DNA from 3 places in the Nocardioides sp. LS1 genome. Region 3 is predicted to be linked to each of the others. Evidence: riboswitches for the same ligand, from Rfam matches in the RefSeq annotation. Region 3 holds a riboswitch; each other region holds the start of a gene.
The links. Region 3 has a riboswitch for cobalamin ahead of EJF31_RS00075 (VWA domain-containing protein). Riboswitches for the same ligand answer to the same signal wherever they lie in the genome.
Positions count from the first base shown of each region.

Region 1: linked by a shared signal. The riboswitch ahead of EJF31_RS21435 (hypothetical protein) and the one ahead of EJF31_RS00075 (VWA domain-containing protein) in region 3 are both predicted to bind cobalamin.
Region 2: linked by a shared signal. The riboswitch ahead of EJF31_RS01280 (ribonucleoside-diphosphate reductase subunit alpha) and the one ahead of EJF31_RS00075 (VWA domain-containing protein) in region 3 are both predicted to bind cobalamin.

Region 1 covers NZ_BIFF01000008.1:8,390-14,034, reverse strand. Annotated here, with positions in the region: gene gatB (Asp-tRNA(Asn)/Glu-tRNA(Gln) amidotransferase subunit GatB) at 1-1,356, shown strand, start outside; gene EJF31_RS21440 (phospholipase D-like domain-containing protein) at 1,499-2,812, shown strand; cobalamin riboswitch at 2,878-3,001, shown strand; gene EJF31_RS21435 (hypothetical protein) at 3,065-4,141, shown strand; gene EJF31_RS21430 (hypothetical protein) at 4,132-5,013, shown strand; gene EJF31_RS21425 (energy-coupling factor transporter transmembrane component T) at 5,017-5,645, shown strand, end outside.
Region 2 covers NZ_BIFF01000001.1:266,053-271,697, forward strand. Annotated here, with positions in the region: gene EJF31_RS01280 (ribonucleoside-diphosphate reductase subunit alpha) at 1-2,197, opposite strand, end outside; cobalamin riboswitch at 2,323-2,553, opposite strand; gene EJF31_RS01285 (DUF1254 domain-containing protein) at 2,613-4,229, opposite strand; gene EJF31_RS01290 (MFS transporter) at 4,294-5,645, opposite strand, start outside.
Region 3 covers NZ_BIFF01000001.1:15,333-20,977, forward strand. Annotated here, with positions in the region: gene bluB (5,6-dimethylbenzimidazole synthase) at 1-369, opposite strand, end outside; gene EJF31_RS00075 (VWA domain-containing protein) at 366-2,348, opposite strand; cobalamin riboswitch at 2,371-2,517, opposite strand; gene cbiE (precorrin-6y C5,15-methyltransferase (decarboxylating) subunit CbiE) at 2,534-3,763, shown strand; gene cobM (precorrin-4 C(11)-methyltransferase) at 3,760-4,503, shown strand; gene EJF31_RS00090 (precorrin-2 C(20)-methyltransferase) at 4,500-5,645, opposite strand, start outside.

The DNA of each region.
Region 1 (5,645 bases), on a different contig from region 3:
ACGCAGGTCTGCCCGACCTGCCTGGGGCTGCCCGGCGCGATGCCCGTGGTCAACCGCAAGGCCGTGGAGTCGGCGATCCGGATCGGCCTCGCGCTCAACTGCGACATCGCCGAGTGGTGCCGCTTCGCGCGGAAGAACTACTTCTACCCGGACATGCCGAAGAACTTCCAGACCTCCCAGTACGACGAGCCCATCGCCTTCGACGGCCACATGGACGTCGAGGTCGACGGGGAGACCTTCCGGGTCGAGATCGAGCGCGCCCACATGGAGGAGGACACCGGCAAGTCGCTGCACGTCGGCGGCGCGACCGGTCGCATCCACGGCGCCGACTACTCGCTGGTCGACTACAACCGCGCCGGCATCCCGCTGATCGAGATCGTCACCCGCCCGATCATGGGCGCGGGGGAGAAGGCGCCTGAGATCGCCAAGGCGTACGTCGCCCAGCTGCGCGAGCTGATCGTCGCCCTCGGCGTCTCCGACGCCCGGATGGACCAGGGCTCGATCCGCGCCGACGTCAACCTGTCGCTGTCGCCGAAGGGGACCGGGACGCTCGGCACCCGCTCGGAGACCAAGAACGTCAACTCCCTGCGCTCGGTCGAGCGTGCGGTCCGCTACGAGATGCAGCGCCACGCGGGCATCCTCGACGCGGGCGGCTCGATCCTGCAGGAGACCCGCCACTGGCACGAGGACACCGGGATCACCACGAGTGGTCGCGAGAAGTCCGACGCCGAGGACTACCGCTACTTCCCCGAGCCCGACCTGGTGCCCGTGGCGCCGTCGCGCGAGTGGGTCGAGGAGCTCCGCGGCACGCTGCCGGAGAACCCCACCCAGAAGCGCGCCCGCCTGCAGGCCGAGTGGGGCTTCTCCGACCTCGAGATGCGCGACACCGTGGGTGCCGGCGCGTTCGGCCTGGTCGAGGAGACCATCGCGGCCGGGGCCACCCCGCAGGCCGCCCGCAAGTGGTGGCTCTCGGAGATGGCGCGTCGGGCCAACGACTCGGGTGTCGAGATCGGCGCCCTGGGCGTCTCGCCGGCGCAGGTCGCCGCGGTGCAGGCGCTGGTCGACGGCGGCACCATCAACGACAAGCTGGCCCGCCAGGTCTTCGACGGTCTGCTCGCCGGTGAGGGCACCCCCGAGGAGATCGTCGCGGCCCGCGGGCTCGCGATCGTCTCCGACGAGGGCGCGCTGTCCGCGGCCGTCGACAACGCCATCGCCGCCAACCCCGACGTCGCGGACAAGATCCGCGACGGCAAGGTGGCCGCGGCCGGTGCCCTGATCGGGGCGGTCATGAAGGAGATGCGCGGCCAGGCCGACGCCGGCCGGGTGCGCGAGCTGATCCTGGAGAAGCTGGCCTGAGCGGGTCTGAGACCCTGCCCACAGTGTGAGTCCGCGATGCGTGTGTGACATCGGGGCGGCCAGCACCGGTTGGTAAAGTCTGCGGTCGCTCCGGGAGAGCCGACCCTGACCGCAACCAATCCTTTGGGAGCTGGCCGCTTCGATGTCCACCCGCTCAGCACGACTTCCTTCCCTGCTCGTCGCCCTGGTCGCCACGTTGGCGATCGGAGCCGGCGCGTTCGCCGCCCCGGCCTCCGCCGTCGGGCACTACACCCCGCCCGCGGGGGTGAAGACCAACAATCCCCTCGGTGACCGGACCGAGCGCCGCGTGATCATCCGGCACGTCATCCGCGCCATCGACAGCACGCCGCGGATGTCGCACATCCGGATCGCCAGCTGGAACATCCGCAGCGACGCGATCGTCGACGCGCTGATCGCCGCCCACAAGCGGCACGTGTCGGTCCGGGTGATCATGGACCGCGGCAACGCCAACCCCGACAACCCCAACGAGGGCGTCAACCGGCTGCAGCGGGCGCTGAAGAACAACGGCAACCGCACTCGCCGCCCGGCGATGCGCAGCCACCTCGAGAAGTGCCGCAGCTCCTGCCGTGGCACGCGCGGCATCGCGCACTCGAAGTTCTTCCTCTTCGACCACGTGGGTCGCGCCCACGACGTCGTGATGAACGGCTCCTTCAACGCCACCGACCTCGCGGTCAGCGGCCAGTGGAACGACATCTTCACCGTCGTGGGCCGTCCGAAGGTCTTCAAGGAGTTCCGCAAGGTCTTCTCGCAGATGTTCAAGGACCAGCCGGTCGCGCAGGGCTACCGCGTGCACCGCTACCGGTCGCTGACCACGATGGCCTTCCCTTACACCGGCGCGCACACGACCAAGGACCCCGTCATGCGGGAGCTGGACCGGGTGACCTGCTCCGGCGCACGCAACACCGGTGACGGCCACACGAGCCTGCGGATCGCCCAGACCTCGTGGTACGGCGACCGCGGCAAGCAGATCGCGTGGCGGATCCGGCACATGCAGAACAACGGCTGCCGCATCCGGATCGTGTACGCCGTCATGGGCAACGAGGTGCTGCGCATCCTGCGCCACGGGGGAGACCACCCCGTGCCGATGCGCCAGATCGTGCAGGACTTCAACGCCGACGGCGTCTACGACAAGTACCTCCACATGAAGGTCATGACGATCCAGGGGCACTACCGCAAGGACCACGCCGCGACCATCACGCTCAACGGGTCGGCCAACTGGTCGCCGGCAGTGCTGGCCAGCGACGAGGCCGTGCTCCGGCTGAGCCGCCCGGTCACGCTGAACCGCTACAACGGGTGGATCAACCACCTCTTCCACAACCCGCCGAAGAAGTACCCCAACGGCAAGGACCCCGCCGGCACCGGCACCGGCACCAACCTGCCCGGCCGCTGGAGCACCAGCTCGGTCGATCCGTACGCCCTCGTCGAGGCGGACTGACCCACGGCGTCCACGGGCGGACCGGCCCCCTCACGGGGGCCGGTCCGTCGGTATGCTGCGCTCACACAACTCATCACGCCCGCAGTGGGGGAAGCCGGTCCGAATCCGGCGCTGACCCGCAACCGTGTGCTCGCCGAGGTTCGCCTCGGGGAGCGAGCCGGACCACCTGCCGCGACGCGTCCTGATCACACGCTGTCGTGGAAACCAGCGGGTGGCCCCGGGCCTCCCGTTGTGCAGCGGGAAGGAACCCTCATGTCACGCCTCTCCAGGAGCTCGGCGCTCGTCGCCGTCTCCGCCCTGCTCCTCACGCTCGTCCCCGGAGCCGCCCAGGCGGCCCCCGACGACCGGGCCGGCACCTGGCTCACCCGCCAGCTGACCGGCGGCCTGGTCCACAACGACCAGTACTCCTTCGACGACTACGGCCTCACCGCCGACGTCGCCTTCGCGCTGATCGCGACCGGGGGCCAGGCCTCCCACGTCGCCGACATCCGCACGGCGCTGGCCACCCACGTCGACAGCTGGACCACCGGCGTCGACTTCGGCACCGACGACGTCTACGCCGGCTCCGTCGCCAAGGCGGTCGTCCTGGCCGAGGCCACCGGCGCCGACCCGCGCTCCTTCGGCGGTGTCGACCTCGTCCAGCGACTCAACCGACGCATCAGTGCCGACATCCCGACGGTCGGCCGGATCCAGGACAAGTCCGCGACCGACTACGCCAACACCATCGGCCAGGCCTTCGCGGCCCGTGGCCTGGCCGTGGCGGGCTCCGGGAAGGCTGACGAGGCGATCCGCTTCCTGCTGGAGCAGCAGTGCTCCGGCGGCTGGTTCCGCCTCAACTTCGCGGGCAAGGCCAAGGCCGACCAGTCCTGCGACGCCGGCAAGCGGTCCACGACCAGCGCACCCGACACCGACGTCACCGCTCTCGCGGTGATCAACCTGCGGCCGGTCCCGCACAAGTCGGCCGCGGTGAAGGCCGCGATCAAGGACGCCGTCGCGTGGCTCAAGCACCACCAGAAGGACAACGGCAGCTTCGGCGGCGGCCCCGCCACCGAGACCTCCAACGCCAACAGCACCGGCCTCGCGGCCTGGGCCCTCGGCGGCTCCGGCGCGTGCGGTGCGGCCTCGAAGGCGGCGGCCTGGGTGAAGAAGCTCCAGGTCGGTGACGTCGCCAGCGGCAAGCCGCTCGACGGCGAGCGCGGCGCGATCGCCTACGACCGGACGGCGTACGACGCCGCCGCGACGGACGGCATCACGACCGAGACCCAGGACCAGTGGCGGCGCGCCACCTCGCAGGCGGCGCCGGGCCTGGGCTACCTGACGTGCGGCTGACGCTCGCCTCGCTCGTCGCCGCGGTCCTCGTGACCGCGGCGACGGGTGTGATCCCTGCGGCGCCGGCCCAGGCGGCCGCCTGCTCGACCGCGAGCGGGGTCACGGTCGTCGTGGACTTCCACGAGCTCGGCGGCGGGGTGCAGCAGGTCTGCGACGCCGGTGGTGCCGGCGACGACGCGGCGACCCAGTTCGAGGACTCCGGCTTCGCCCTGACCCGGGTGCAGCGCCAGCCCGGGTTCGTGTGCCGGGTCAACAACGCGCCGTCCTCGGACCAGGAGTCCTGCGTCAACACCCCGCCCGCCGACGCCTACTGGGGCCTGTGGTGGTCCGACGGCACGTCCGGGACCTGGACCTACGCCAGCCAGGGCGTCGACTCGCTGACCGTCCCCGAGGGCGGGTACGTCGCCCTCTCGTGGAACGGCAGCAGCACCAAGTCCCCGCCGGGTGCGGCCCCCACGGCCCACAAGACCGCGTCGCCGACCCCCTCGCCCTCACCGAGCCACCAGCCGACGCAGCGGCCGACCCAGCAGCCGACGCATCCGGCCTCGCAGCCCCCGAGCACGGCCGGACCAGCGTCGACGGCGACCGCGTCGAGTGACGCATCCGCCTCGGCCGCAGCGTCCAGCACGCGGTCTGCGGCACCCGGCCCGAAGAAGCACCACCGGGGCCACGCGTCGACGTCGCCGAGCGCGATCGCGTCGGCGTCCGACACCCCCGAGGCGTCGCCGTCCCCGGCGGGCGCCCTACCCAGCGCGGACGCACCCACCCCGGACGACGGCGGCCTCCCCGCCTGGGTGGCGCCGGCGGCCATCGCGGTGCTCTTCGCGGCGGCCGGTGCCACCGCGCTCGTGCGTCGCCGCAGGGCCGGCTGAGCGATGTCCCCGACGCGGCTCCCGCGCGACCTGCACCCCGTGGCCTGGTGGGTGTGGGCGATCGGTCTCGCCGCGGCGGCGTCGCTGACGACCAACCCGCTCGTGCTGCTCCTCCTGGTGGCGGTGGCGAGCGTGGTCGTCATGGCGCGACGTTCCGACCAGCCGTGGGCCGCGTCGTTCCGGATCTACGTCTGGCTCGGGGTCGTGATCGTCGGGGTCCGGCTGGCGTTCCGGGTGGTCTTCGGGGCCGGTGACGTCGGCACCGTGCTGGTCCCGCTCCCGGCCGTGCCCCTGCCGCACTGGGTCGCCGGCATCACCCTGCTGGGGCCGATCACGCGGGAGGCGCTCCTGGCCGGCCTGTACGACGGCCTCCGGCTCGCCACGATCGTGATCTGCATCGGCGCCGCCAACGCCCTCGCCAACCCCAAGCGGCTGCTCCGCTCGGTGCCGCCGGCGCTCTACGAGATCGGGACCGCGCTGGTGGTGGCGGTGACCGTGCTGCCGCAGTTCGCCGACAGCGTGCGCCGGGTCCGGGCCGCGCAGAGCCTGCGGGCGGGGGACACCGGCCGGATCGGGCGGCTGCGCCGCTTCCTGGTGCCGGTCCTCGAGGACGCCCTGGAGCGGTCGCTGGC
Region 2 (5,645 bases), 250 kb from region 3:
TCGGCGACGCCAGGAAGAGGTTGAGTGACTGGCTCTGGTCGATGTACGCCGACCGTGCGGCCGCCATGTCGATCAGCGCGCGCTGGGGGAGCTCCCACGCCGTGCGGAACAGCACCCGCACGTCCTCGGGCAGGGACGCGATGCCCTGCACCGAGCCCTCGGCGCGCTTGATCGCCTCGCGGTTCTCGGGCGTCCACAACCCGTGCGCCTTGAGCTCGTGCACGAGGGCGGAGTTGACCTGGAGGAACTCTCCCGAGAGCGTCTCGCGCTTGAACAGGTTGGACACCTGGGGCTCGATGCACTCGTAGCACCCGGCGATCGAGGCGATCGTGGCGGTCGGTGCGATCGCGATCAGCAGGGAGTTCCGCAGGCCGTGCGCGGCGATCCGCGCCCGCACGGCGTCCCACCGCTCCGTCTGGGCCGGCGTCGCGTCCCAGAAGTCCGGCTGCAGCCTGCCCTGCGCGGCGCGGGTCCGGTCGAAGGTCGGGTGCGGACCGTGGCGCTCGGCCAGCTCCGAGGAGACCTCCAGCGCGGTCAGGTAGACCTCCTCCTGGATCCGGGTCGACAGCTCCAGAGCCTCGGGCGAGTCGAAGGGCAGCCGCAGCGCGAAGAAGACGTCCTGCAGGCCCATCAGGCCGAGCCCGATCGGCCGCCACTGCGGGTTGGAGGCCGCCGCCTCGGCGCTGGGGTAGTAGTTCACGTCGATGACACGGTCGAGCAGCGGCACCGCCGTACGCACCGTGGCGCGGAGCTTGTCCCAGTCGACGCCTGTCGGGACCAGGTGCTGGGCCAGGTTGATCGAGCCCAGGTTGCAGACGGCCGTCTCGGAGTCCGAGGAGACCTCGATGATCTCGGTGCACAGGTTGGACAGGTGCACCACGGGCTGGCCGGGGGCCTGGTCGTCCGAGGTCTGGTTGCAGGTGCGGTTGGCGGCGTCCTTGAACGTCATCCAGCCGTTGCCGGTCTGCGCCAGCGTGCGCATCATCTTGGCGTAGAGGTCGCGCGCCTTCAGGGTGCGCACGACGTTGCCCTCCGCCTCGGCGCGCCGGTAGGCCGCGTCGAAGGCGTCGCCCCACAGGTCCACGAGCTCGGGCACCTGGTCGGGATCGATGAGCGACCAGTCCTCGTCGGCCTCGACGCGGCGCATGAACTCGTCGGGGATCCAGTTCGCCAGGTTGAGGTTGTGCGTACGTCGCGCGTCCTCGCCCGTGTTGTCGCGCAGCTCCAGGAACTCCTCGACGTCGGGGTGCCACGGCTCGAGGTAGACGCACGCGGCGCCCTTGCGGCGACCTCCCTGGTTGACCGCGGCCACCGACGCGTCGAGCGTGCGCAGGAATGGCACGATCCCGTTGGACTGACCGTTGGTGCCGCGGATCAGCGCCCCTCGGCCGCGGACGCGCGAGAAGCCGATGCCGATCCCGCCGGCGAACTTCGACAGCTTGGCGACCTGGCCGTAGCGCGAGTAGATCGAGTCGAGGTCGTCGCGGGGGGAGTCCACGAGGTAGCACGACGACATCTGGGTGTGCCGGGTGCCGGAGTTGAACAACGTCGGGCTGCTCGGCAGGTAGGCCAGGCTCGACATCAGCCGGTAGAAGCCGATCGCCTCGGCCGGCGACTCCGACAGGCCGCAGGCCACGCGCAGCAGGAAGTACTGCGGGGTCTCGACCACCTGGCGCGTCCTGGGGTGCCGCAGCAGGTAGCGGTCGTAGACCGTGCGCAGCCCGAAGTACTCGAAGCGGCGGTCGGCGCCCTCATCGATCGCGAAGTCGAGCTTGCGGGCGTTGTCCTTGACGAACCGTGCGGTCTCGTCGCCGATCAGTCCCTCGGCGTGGCCGAGGCCGACCGACTGGCTGAAGGAGGCGATGCCCTGGTTGCGGACCTCCTTCTCGATGTAGCCGGCCAGCAGCCGCCCGGCCAGCCGGGAGTACTGCGGCTCCTCGCTGATCATCTCGGCGGCCGTCTGGATCGACAGGCGGTCCAGCTCGGCGGTCGTGGCGCCGTCGTAGAGGCCCGAGATGGTCTTGGTGGCGACCCGCATCGGGTCCACGTCGGCCAGGTCGTCGGCCACGCGCTCGACGGCGCGGACGATCTTGTTGACGTCGACGGACTCGCTGTCCCCGTTGCGCTTGCGCACCTGCATCGTCGTGCGGCGTGCTTCGTGGGCGGGGGCTGGTGGTGCTGTTTCGGTGACCGTCATTCTCTCTCCTCGCGAGCTCGGTCCGGGACCGGCCAGATGTGCGAGGGGGTGACGACGCCGGCGCGTCGTTCGAGAGCACGCCGTGGAGCCGTCAGCCGTCCCACGCGGCATCGGACCACTGCACCCGGCGGGTGCAGTGCGCTGGCAGGTCTTCGGACTCATGGGCTCGCCGCGCCCGATCACTCGGACTCGACCCCTACTGGACGTCGCTTCCCAGGTCCCGTGAGGGCGACCCAGTGCTTGGTGACGTCGTTCGTTCCCACTCACCGCTGCGGGGCAGTCCCGGTCTCTCACCGGGTTCCCTGTTGCCTCGACGTTCCTGGAGGGAGCGCCGAACCAGCTGCGTGCGCCACCATATGTGGGGCCGGAGGAAATCTCCGGGACTAGATGTTGTGTCGGCGTGTTGCGGTCGCCCTCAGTCGACCCGGACGAACGGCGGGATCCGGTAGGCGCCGTCCAGCGCCGCCTTCTCGGGCAGGTAGAGCCGCAGGATCAGGTGGAAGTCACCGGCCGGCGCGGGCAGCCAGTTGGCCCGGGCCTTCGCGCTGCGCGGCTTCGCGTGCTGCACGAAGATCGTCAGCGAGCCGTCCGCGTTGCGGCGCAGTCCCCGGTCGCGGTCGCCGACGGAGTAGCGGTCGATCTGGTTGTCGTAGAGGAAGTTGTCCTGGCGGTACATCGTCAGCGACCAGAACGCGCGGACCGGCGGCAGCTGCCCCTGCGGGAACGTGATCGTGTAGCGATGACCGCCGTTCAGCGCGCGCCCGTGGCCGTCGGTGTAGCTCGTGGGGTAGGTCGCGATCCGCGGCACGTTGGCGCCGAGCAGGTCGGTGGCGATGACCGCGCGCCCGAGGTACTGCCGGCCGAAGTCGCCGATCCACGGGTCGGTCATCACGCTCCACCCGCGGTTGCCCGCCGAGGTGGTGGCGCGGTAGCGGTCCGCAGCGCCCGCGATGAGTCGTACGGCGGCCCGGGTGCCCGCACGGACCGCGCGGTTCTGCGGGGTGTCCTCCCCGGAGCCCGGCGGGTCGCCCACCGCGTTGGCCGAGTCGGCGGCCAGCACGGCCCCCGGCGTGGTGTCGGGCTGCTGGACCCCGGCCGGGGCCAGCGCGTCGAGGACGCAGCGCTGCGAGGACGGGGGCGGGTCGATCGTCGTCTCCTGGTTGAGCGCGGCGACGAAGTCGGTGCCCTGCGGGGTCGCGGGCTTCGGGGGCCGGGGAGGAGGGTTGTCGAAGACGACGGACTTGCCGCGTGCGCCCTGCCGCCAGGCCTCCAGCGGGGTGGCGGTGTACTTCTCGAGCAGCGGCTTGACCCGCTGCATGTCGGCGGCGTCGTCGACCAGCGTCCGGCCCAGCAGCCACATCGTGTTGGTCGGGCTGTGCACCAGGTGCACCCCCTCCGGCACGTCACCGGTCCAGCCGGGCGGCACGAAGAGGTAGGAGCCGGCCTCCGTGCCGGTGGCACCCGACCCCACGTAGGTGAACGAGTTCGTCCAGGCGTCCATGAACTGGAACGTGTAGAAGCGACCGTCCGTGTCGGGCACGTCGATGACGAGCGGCCCCTGGGTCAGGCTCAGCCAGCCCACCGTGTAGGCCGTGTCGACGTTGGGGGAGACCACGCTGCGGGTCTCCGGCGTGCTCAGTGACGCGACGCTGACCAGCGTGTTGCGGAAGCGGAACTGGCGGACCGTGTCGTGCAGGTCGACCAGCGGCAGACCGTAGACGTAGCCGGCCTCGGCCGCGGCGAAGGTGCGGGCAGCCGCGAGCCGTTGCGTCGCCGAGGTGCCGGCCAGGTGGTCGGCGTACGCCCAGGCGTCGCGCTGGACCCGTGGCTCGAGACCGGTGAGGCCGGGAGCCGAGGCGCCGTACACGCAGTCGGGCAGCAGGTCGGGACGTGTCGCCCCGGCGGCGAGGGCGCCGGGCTGGCCGGCCACCACGGCCGAGGCCAGCGTCGAGGCCAGTGATGCGGTGAGCACCACGAGGGCGGCGCCCAGGCGGGTGCGGACGTGGCGGGGGCGTCGGTCTGCGGAGGTCATGTCCGGCCCAACGGGCAATTCCCTACCAAGTTACTAGGGATTGGGCGAGAGGTGGGTCACCCCGTTACCCCTGGTCGGGGTCCGTGCCACCCTCGCCGGTGATCTCGTCGGGGCAGGCCGTGCCGCGGTGCAGCTGGTAGGGCGCGGCGATCCGGTAGGTCCCGGCGTGCGGGGCGTAGAGCACGGTCCAGTCGTCGGGCGTCTGGCCCTCGACGGCGACCGGCTGCACCTCGTGGCTGAGGCACCCCTCGACGTTGACCGGCGCCGCGTCGGGGGAGTCGGGGTCGGGCGTCGGGGGCGCGATCGGGTCGCCCGCGGCGTCGAGCAGGCTCAGCCACGGCGACGCGGGGATGCGGACGAGCACCCGACCCGGCGTCGGCATGTTGAGCACCAGCTCGGTGGCGTCGAAGCTGGTCACCACGGCCGGCGCGTCGGCCAGCGGTCGCGGCGCCTCGACCTCGAAGAGGGTCCAGTTGGCGTCGGACCAGACGGCGTGGAGGTAGCCGAGCCCCCCGGCCACGAGGTCGTTCTCGGCCCGGGCCGCCCCGTCCGGCGTGCTCTTGGACAGCACGACGTAGCTGACCGCCCAGCGGTCGAGCCAGGCGCGGTACGACGCCGGCGTGAGCAGGCCGTCGTCGTAGAAGATCGGGTTGCGCTCGGCATCGGCCTGGCGGTTCCAGCCGCGCGCCAGGTTGACGTAGGGCGCCAGCGCCGACGCCTCACGGTGGCTCTTGGCGGGGACGACCTCGACCCGCGCCTGGTTGGCTCCACGGGCCTGGAGCTGGTGGACCAACGGCCGCAGGTCGACGGTCCAGGCGGCATCGGGGCGGCCGCCGACGACGTCGCGTGCGGCCGTGGCGACCTGCCAGATCGAGGCCGTCAGGATCGCGAGGACCAGGGCGACGGCCGCGCGTCGGTTGCCCACCGGCCCCCAGCCGTGGCCGAGCGGCCCGGCCGAGGCGGCGCGGGCGGCGATGGCCACCAGCACGACGCCGCCGAACAGCAGCCCGAGCCGGGTGACGTTGGTGCCGACCTGGGAGGGGATCACCCAGGCGGCGAGCACGCCGGCGACGTAGAGGACGGCCCCGACCCGGATGGACCGCCACGTGCGCGGCGCGAGCACGACGACGGCGACCGCCGTCACGACGGGCAGGATCACCGACGCGAGGGGCATCGGCTGGTGGCCCGAGAAGGGGAAGAGCCAGGCCGAGAGTGCCACGACGACGACCGGAGGCAGGCCCACGGCGTAGGCGGCGGTGCGCCGCCGCTGCAGCCAGAGCGCCGCCGCGATCACGCCGAGGAAGAGGCCGGCCACGGGGCTCGAGGCGGTGGCGGCGGCGGAGAACACCGCGGCCAGGACGGCTCGCGGCCACCGGTGCCGCCGCTCGGTGGAGCGCCAGTGGGTGGGCCAGGCGT
Region 3 (5,645 bases):
CCCGGCGTCGGCGATGGCGTGCCTGCCCAGGACGTGCGGCCCGCCGCGGTCCGGGTCGTAGGTCACGACCACGCCCAGCCCCGACTCGCGGATGCCCTCGACCTTGATCGGGCGGAGGGTCTCGCGCCGGTCGGCGGGCAGCGAGTCGGCGTACACCTCCCGCTCGCCGGCGACGTGGCGAGCGAACTCGTCGCGTGTCCGCGGGTCGCGGACCAGGACGAAGTCCCACGGCTGGCTGTGCCCCACGCTCGGGGCGGCATGGGCCGCGACCAGGAGCCGGTCGAGCACGGCCGGGTCCAGCGGCTCGCCGGTGAACTCCGCGCGCACGTCGCGACGACGGGCGATCACGTCGTACAGGCCGGCGCTCACGCCGCGCGCCCGTCGCGCGCGATCCGGGTCAGCTCCGCGGCGCTGACCTCGGCGACGGGGACGTGCCCCGCGCGGAGGTGCTCGGCGAGCACACCCGCCAGCCCCATCCGCAGCGGCCCGATCTCGCAGTCGATGACGACCGCGTCGACCCCGTCCGCGGCGAGGTGTCGGGCTGCCTCTCGGGAACGTTCGACAGCGTCGCGGCCTGACGTGGCGCGTCCGTCGGTGACCACCACGAGGAGTGGCCGACGACGGGCGTCGCGGACCCGCTCGACGCCCAGGACGCGGGCGGCCTCGAGGAGGCCTTCGGCCAGCGGCGTACGCCCTCCGGCGGGGAGGTCGGCCAACCGCTTCGCCGCGACGTCGACGGAGTGCGTCGGCGGCAGCACGAGCTCGGCGCGGTCGCTGCGGAACGTCACGAGGCCGACCTTGTCGCGGCGCTGGTAGGCGTCGAGCAGCAGCGAGAGGATCGCGGTCTTGACCTGCTCCATCCGCTTGCGCGCGGCCATCGAGCCGGATGCGTCGACGCAGAACAGGACGAGGTTGGCCTCGCGGCCCTCCCGGGTCGCGACGCGCAGGTCGTCGGCGCGGAAGCGCAGGGGGCCGTCGGTCCGGCCGCGGGCCGCCTGGTGCGGCGCGGCCGCCCGGACGGTCTCGAGGAGGTGGACCGGGCCGCGTCCGCCCCGCTCCGACCCGACCCGGCGGCCGTTGTCGGTCCGCGCGCGGCTGCGCCGGCCCGCCTCGCCGGCACCGGTGCCGTGGACGGTGAACAGCCTCGGCCGGTACGTCGCCCCCGCGTCCGCCCGGACGTCATGCGACGTGGCTGCTTCGGCAGCCGGATCGGATGACGTAGCGCCGGGGTCGCCGGGGACGTCATGCGGGGTGGTCTCTCCGGCAGCCGGTTCGGATGACGTCCCGGGATCGTCCGGGCCGCCATCGGGATCGGGCTGCGGGGAATCGGGATCGGGTTCGTCGTCGCCGAGGATCTCATCGAGCAGGTCCTCGTCCAGGCCGGGGGAGTCGAAGGGGTTGCGCCGACGGCGGTGGGGGAGCGAGAGGCGGGCGGCGGCGCGTACGTCGGCCAGGGTGACCTCGGACCGCTCGTGCCAGGCGGCGTGCGCGACCGCGGTGCGGGCCGTGACGAGATCGGCGCGCATCCCGTCGACCTCGAGCGCGGCGCACAGCTCGGCGATCTTCACCAGCATCCCGTCGGACAGCTCGACCTGCCCGACGAGCTTCTGCGCGGCGAGCACCCGGTCGGTCAGGGCGCGCTCGGACTCGGCGTAGCGGGCGCAGAACGCATCGGGGTCCGCGTCGTAGGCCATCCGGCGGCGCACCACCTCGACCCGCTGGACGGGGTCGCGGGGCGCGGCCACCTCGACGGTGAGGCCGAAGCGGTCCAGGAGCTGCGGCCGGAGCTCGCCCTCCTCGGGGTTCATGGTGCCGACGAGCACGAAGCGGGCCGCGTGCGAGACCGAGACGCCGTCGCGCTCCACGGTCGAGCGGCCCATGGCCGCGGCGTCGAGCAGCAGGTCGACGAGGTGGTCGTGCAGCAGGTTGACCTCGTCGACGTAGAGGATGCCGCGGTGTGCCTTGGCCAGGAGGCCGGGCTCGTACTCCGCGTGGCCCTCCGACAGGGCGCGCTCGAGGTGCAGCGAGCCCAGGACCCGGTCCTCGGTGGCGCCGACGGGCAGCTCGACCAGGCGGACCGGGCGGGTCTCGGTGTCGGCGTCGGGGGTGAACGGGCCGTCGGGGGAGAGCGGTTGGCGCTCCCGCGGGTCGCTGGAGAAGCGGTCGCCCGCGATGACGTCGATCGGCGGCAGCACGCCGGCGAGGGCCCGCACGATCGTGGACTTGGCGGTGCCCTTCTCGCCGCGCACGAGGACGCCGCCGACCTCGGGGGAGATCGTGGTGAGGAGGAGGGCCAGGGCCATCTCGTCAGATCCGACGACGGCGCTGAAGGGGTACTGCTGTGGCATGTGAGGCTCCCGCTCGTCCGCCATGGAATGGACGCCGCGAGGCCGGTCTTCGGACTTCCCGGATCGACGCGTTCGCGTCCTCCGGGTCACCGCAGCGGGCCTGTGCCGGACTCTCACCGGCTTCCCAGATTCTCCCCCGGACGGGGGCACCTCGTGGCTGTGCGGCCACGATAGCGTCACCCCCCGTGCAGCCCTCAGCCCCGTCCACGACTGCCCGCGCCGTCACCGTCGTCGGCCTCGGTGCCGGCGGCTGGTCGGACCTCTCCGAGCGCCTCCGTGAACTCGTCGCGGGCGCCGACGTGCTGCTCGGCGGCCGCCGCCACCTCGGCCTGGTCCCGCCCGTCCTCGGCCAGCTCCGGGAGCCCTGGCCGAGCCCGCTGCTGGACGCGCTGCCCGATCTCCTCGAGGAGCACGCCGACCGTCGCGTCGTGGTCCTGGCCTCGGGTGATCCCCTGGTCTCGGGCATCGGTACGACGTTGGTCGAGCTGCTCGGGTCCGACCGGATCGTGGTCGAGCCGGCGCTCTCGTCGGTGGCGCTCGCCCGGGCGCGGATGGGCTGGTCCGCGGAGTCCTCGACGGTCGTCACGATCGTCGGTCGGGACCCGCACGCGGTGCTGCGCGAGCTGGCTCCCGGACGGCGCGTCCTGGTGCTCTCCTCGGACGCGGATTCCCCAGCGGGGTTGGCGAAGCTCCTCGACGTCGCCGGTTTCGGGGAGACCCGGATGACCGTCCTGGGCGATCTCGGGAGCGCCCATGAGTCGCGCTTTTCGGACATCGCCTCGCGGTGGTCCGCGGACGTCCCGGCGCTGCACGTGCTCGCCCTGGAGATGGCGGGTTCCGGACACGTCTCCTGGGTGCCCGGGCTGCCCGACGAGGCGTTCGAGCACGACGGCCAGCTGACCAAGCGCGACCTGCGGGCGAGCGCCCTGGCGCGGCTGGCGCCGTGTCCCGGGCAGCTGCTCTGGGACGTCGGCGCCGGTGCCGGCTCGGTGGGCATCGAGTGGATGCGGGCGCACCCGACGTGCCGGGCGCTCGCGATCGAGGCGGACCCCCAGCGGGCCGAGCGGATCGGCCGCAACGCCGAGCGGCTGGGCGTCCCTGCCCTCGACGTCGTCGCTGGCCGTGCGCCCGATTCGCTGGTGGGCCGCACCAAACCGGACGCGGTCTTCGTCGGTGGTGGCGCGACGGCGCCCGGCCTCGTCGGCTACTGCGTGAGCTCGCTGAGAGCCGGCGGTCGGCTCGTCGTCCACGGCGTGACGGTGGAGACCGAGGGACTGCTCGCCCGGATGCATGCCAGCCACGGCGGTGAGTTGACCCGGCACGCCGTCGAGACGGCCGCGCCGATCGGCTCCTTCACAGGCTGGACGCCGGCCCGCACCGTCACCCAGTGGGCCTGGACGAAGGAGCCCGTATGACCGTCCACTTCGTCGGCGCCGGACCGGGCGCGGCCGACCTGATCACGCTGCGGGCCGCCACGATGCTCGCGCGGGCCGACGTGGTGCTCTACCCCGGCACCTACCTCGACGCCGAGGTCCTCGGGCACTGCCGCGAGGACGCCCGGCTGGTCGACACCCAGCACCTCGACCTGGACCGGATCACCGCGGACCTGGTGCACGCGCACGACGCCGGGCACGACGTCGTACGCCTCACGTCTGGTGACCCCTCGCTCTACTCCGCCGTCTCCGAGCAGACGCGGCGGCTGGACGCCGCGGGGGTGCCGTGGGACGTGACGCCCGGGGTGCCGGCGTACGCCGCTGCGGCCGCCGCCGTGGGCCGCGAGCTCACGGTCCCGTTGGTCAGCCAGTCGGTGGTGCTCACCCGTGCCCAGGCCCGCTCGACCGCGATGCCGGAGAGCGAGTCGCTGGCGGCGTTCGCGGCCACGCGCGCCACGCTCTGCCTGCACCTCGCGATCACACGGACGCGGGAGGTGATGGCGGAGCTGGCGGGGGTGTACGGCGCGGACTGTCCGGTCGTGGTCGTCTCGCGCGCGACCCAGCCCGGGGAGCTGGTCCTGCGCGGCACCGTCGCCGACATCGCCGACCAGGTCGAGGCGGCCGGCCTGCGCCAGGCCGCCGTGATCCTGGTCGGCCGGGCTCTGGACCCGTCCGGTGGCGGCGAGTCGTTCCTCTACTCCGCCGACCGGACCCGTCGCTAGTCGGCGAACCGCGCCGTCCACACCCGCCCGCTCGCCGAGACGCGGGTGCCGCGCGACCCCACGAGGAGCAGGCACTTCATGTCGATCGTGGTCGCGTCCAGGGCCGCGAGCGTGGTGACGTGCAGCGACTCCTCGGCCCGGCCGATGTCGCGGCCGACGACCACGACTGTGTCGGCCGGCAGGTGCTCGAGCAGGATCTTCTGCGCCCGCACCACCTGCTCGGTCCGCGACCGCGAGGCCGGGTTGTAGATCGCGAGCACCAGGTCGGCCTCGGCGATCGCGCGCAGTCGCTTCTCGACCAGCGACCAGGGCTTGAGGCGGTCCGAGAGGCTGAGGACGGCGAAGTCGCCGCCGATCGGCGCTCCGGCCCGGGCCGCGACCGCCTGCACGGCGCTGACGCCGGGCAGCACCCGCACGGCGACGCCGTCGTACGCCGGGTCCTCCGCGGCCTCGAACACCGCCGACGCCATCCCGAACACGCCCGCGTCGCCACCGGAGACGACCGCGACCCGCTCGCCGGCCCGGGCCAGGTCCAGGGCGAACCGCGCCCGGTCGACCTCCACGCTGTTGCCCGACGCGTGCCGGGTCAGGCCCTCACGCTGCGGCACCCGGTTGACGTACGGCGCATACCCCACCACGTGGTCGACCTCCGCCAGCGCGGCCGTCACCTCGGGTGTCACCCACTCATCCGGCCCCGGCCCCAGCCCGACCACGACCAGCTCCGTCGGCGGCCGATCCACGTGCCGTTTGGTCCCCAACGGCATGTTTTCGGCGCCGGAACCTGCCGTTGGGGACCCAACGGCACGCCGGCCGGGCCCCCGGAGCGAGTCGCCGGGGACCACGATCAGCGAGAAGTACGGCACCGAGTCGGGGTCGACGTCGGCGACGGGCAGCCACCGTTCCGCCTCCATCGAGGCCCGCTCGACGTAGAATGCACCCTCGAGCCGGCCGGCGGCGGTGAGCGCACGGCGTACGGCGGGGAACGTCCGGCCGAGCTTCATGATGATCGCGCCGTCGGTGTCGGCGAGTCGCCGGGCCAGCTCGGGCTCGGGAAGCGTGCCGGGCAGGATCGTGAGCACGTCGGTCTGCCGCACGAGCGGCGAGGCCACGGCGGCCGTCGCGGCCGCGAACGCCGGGACGCC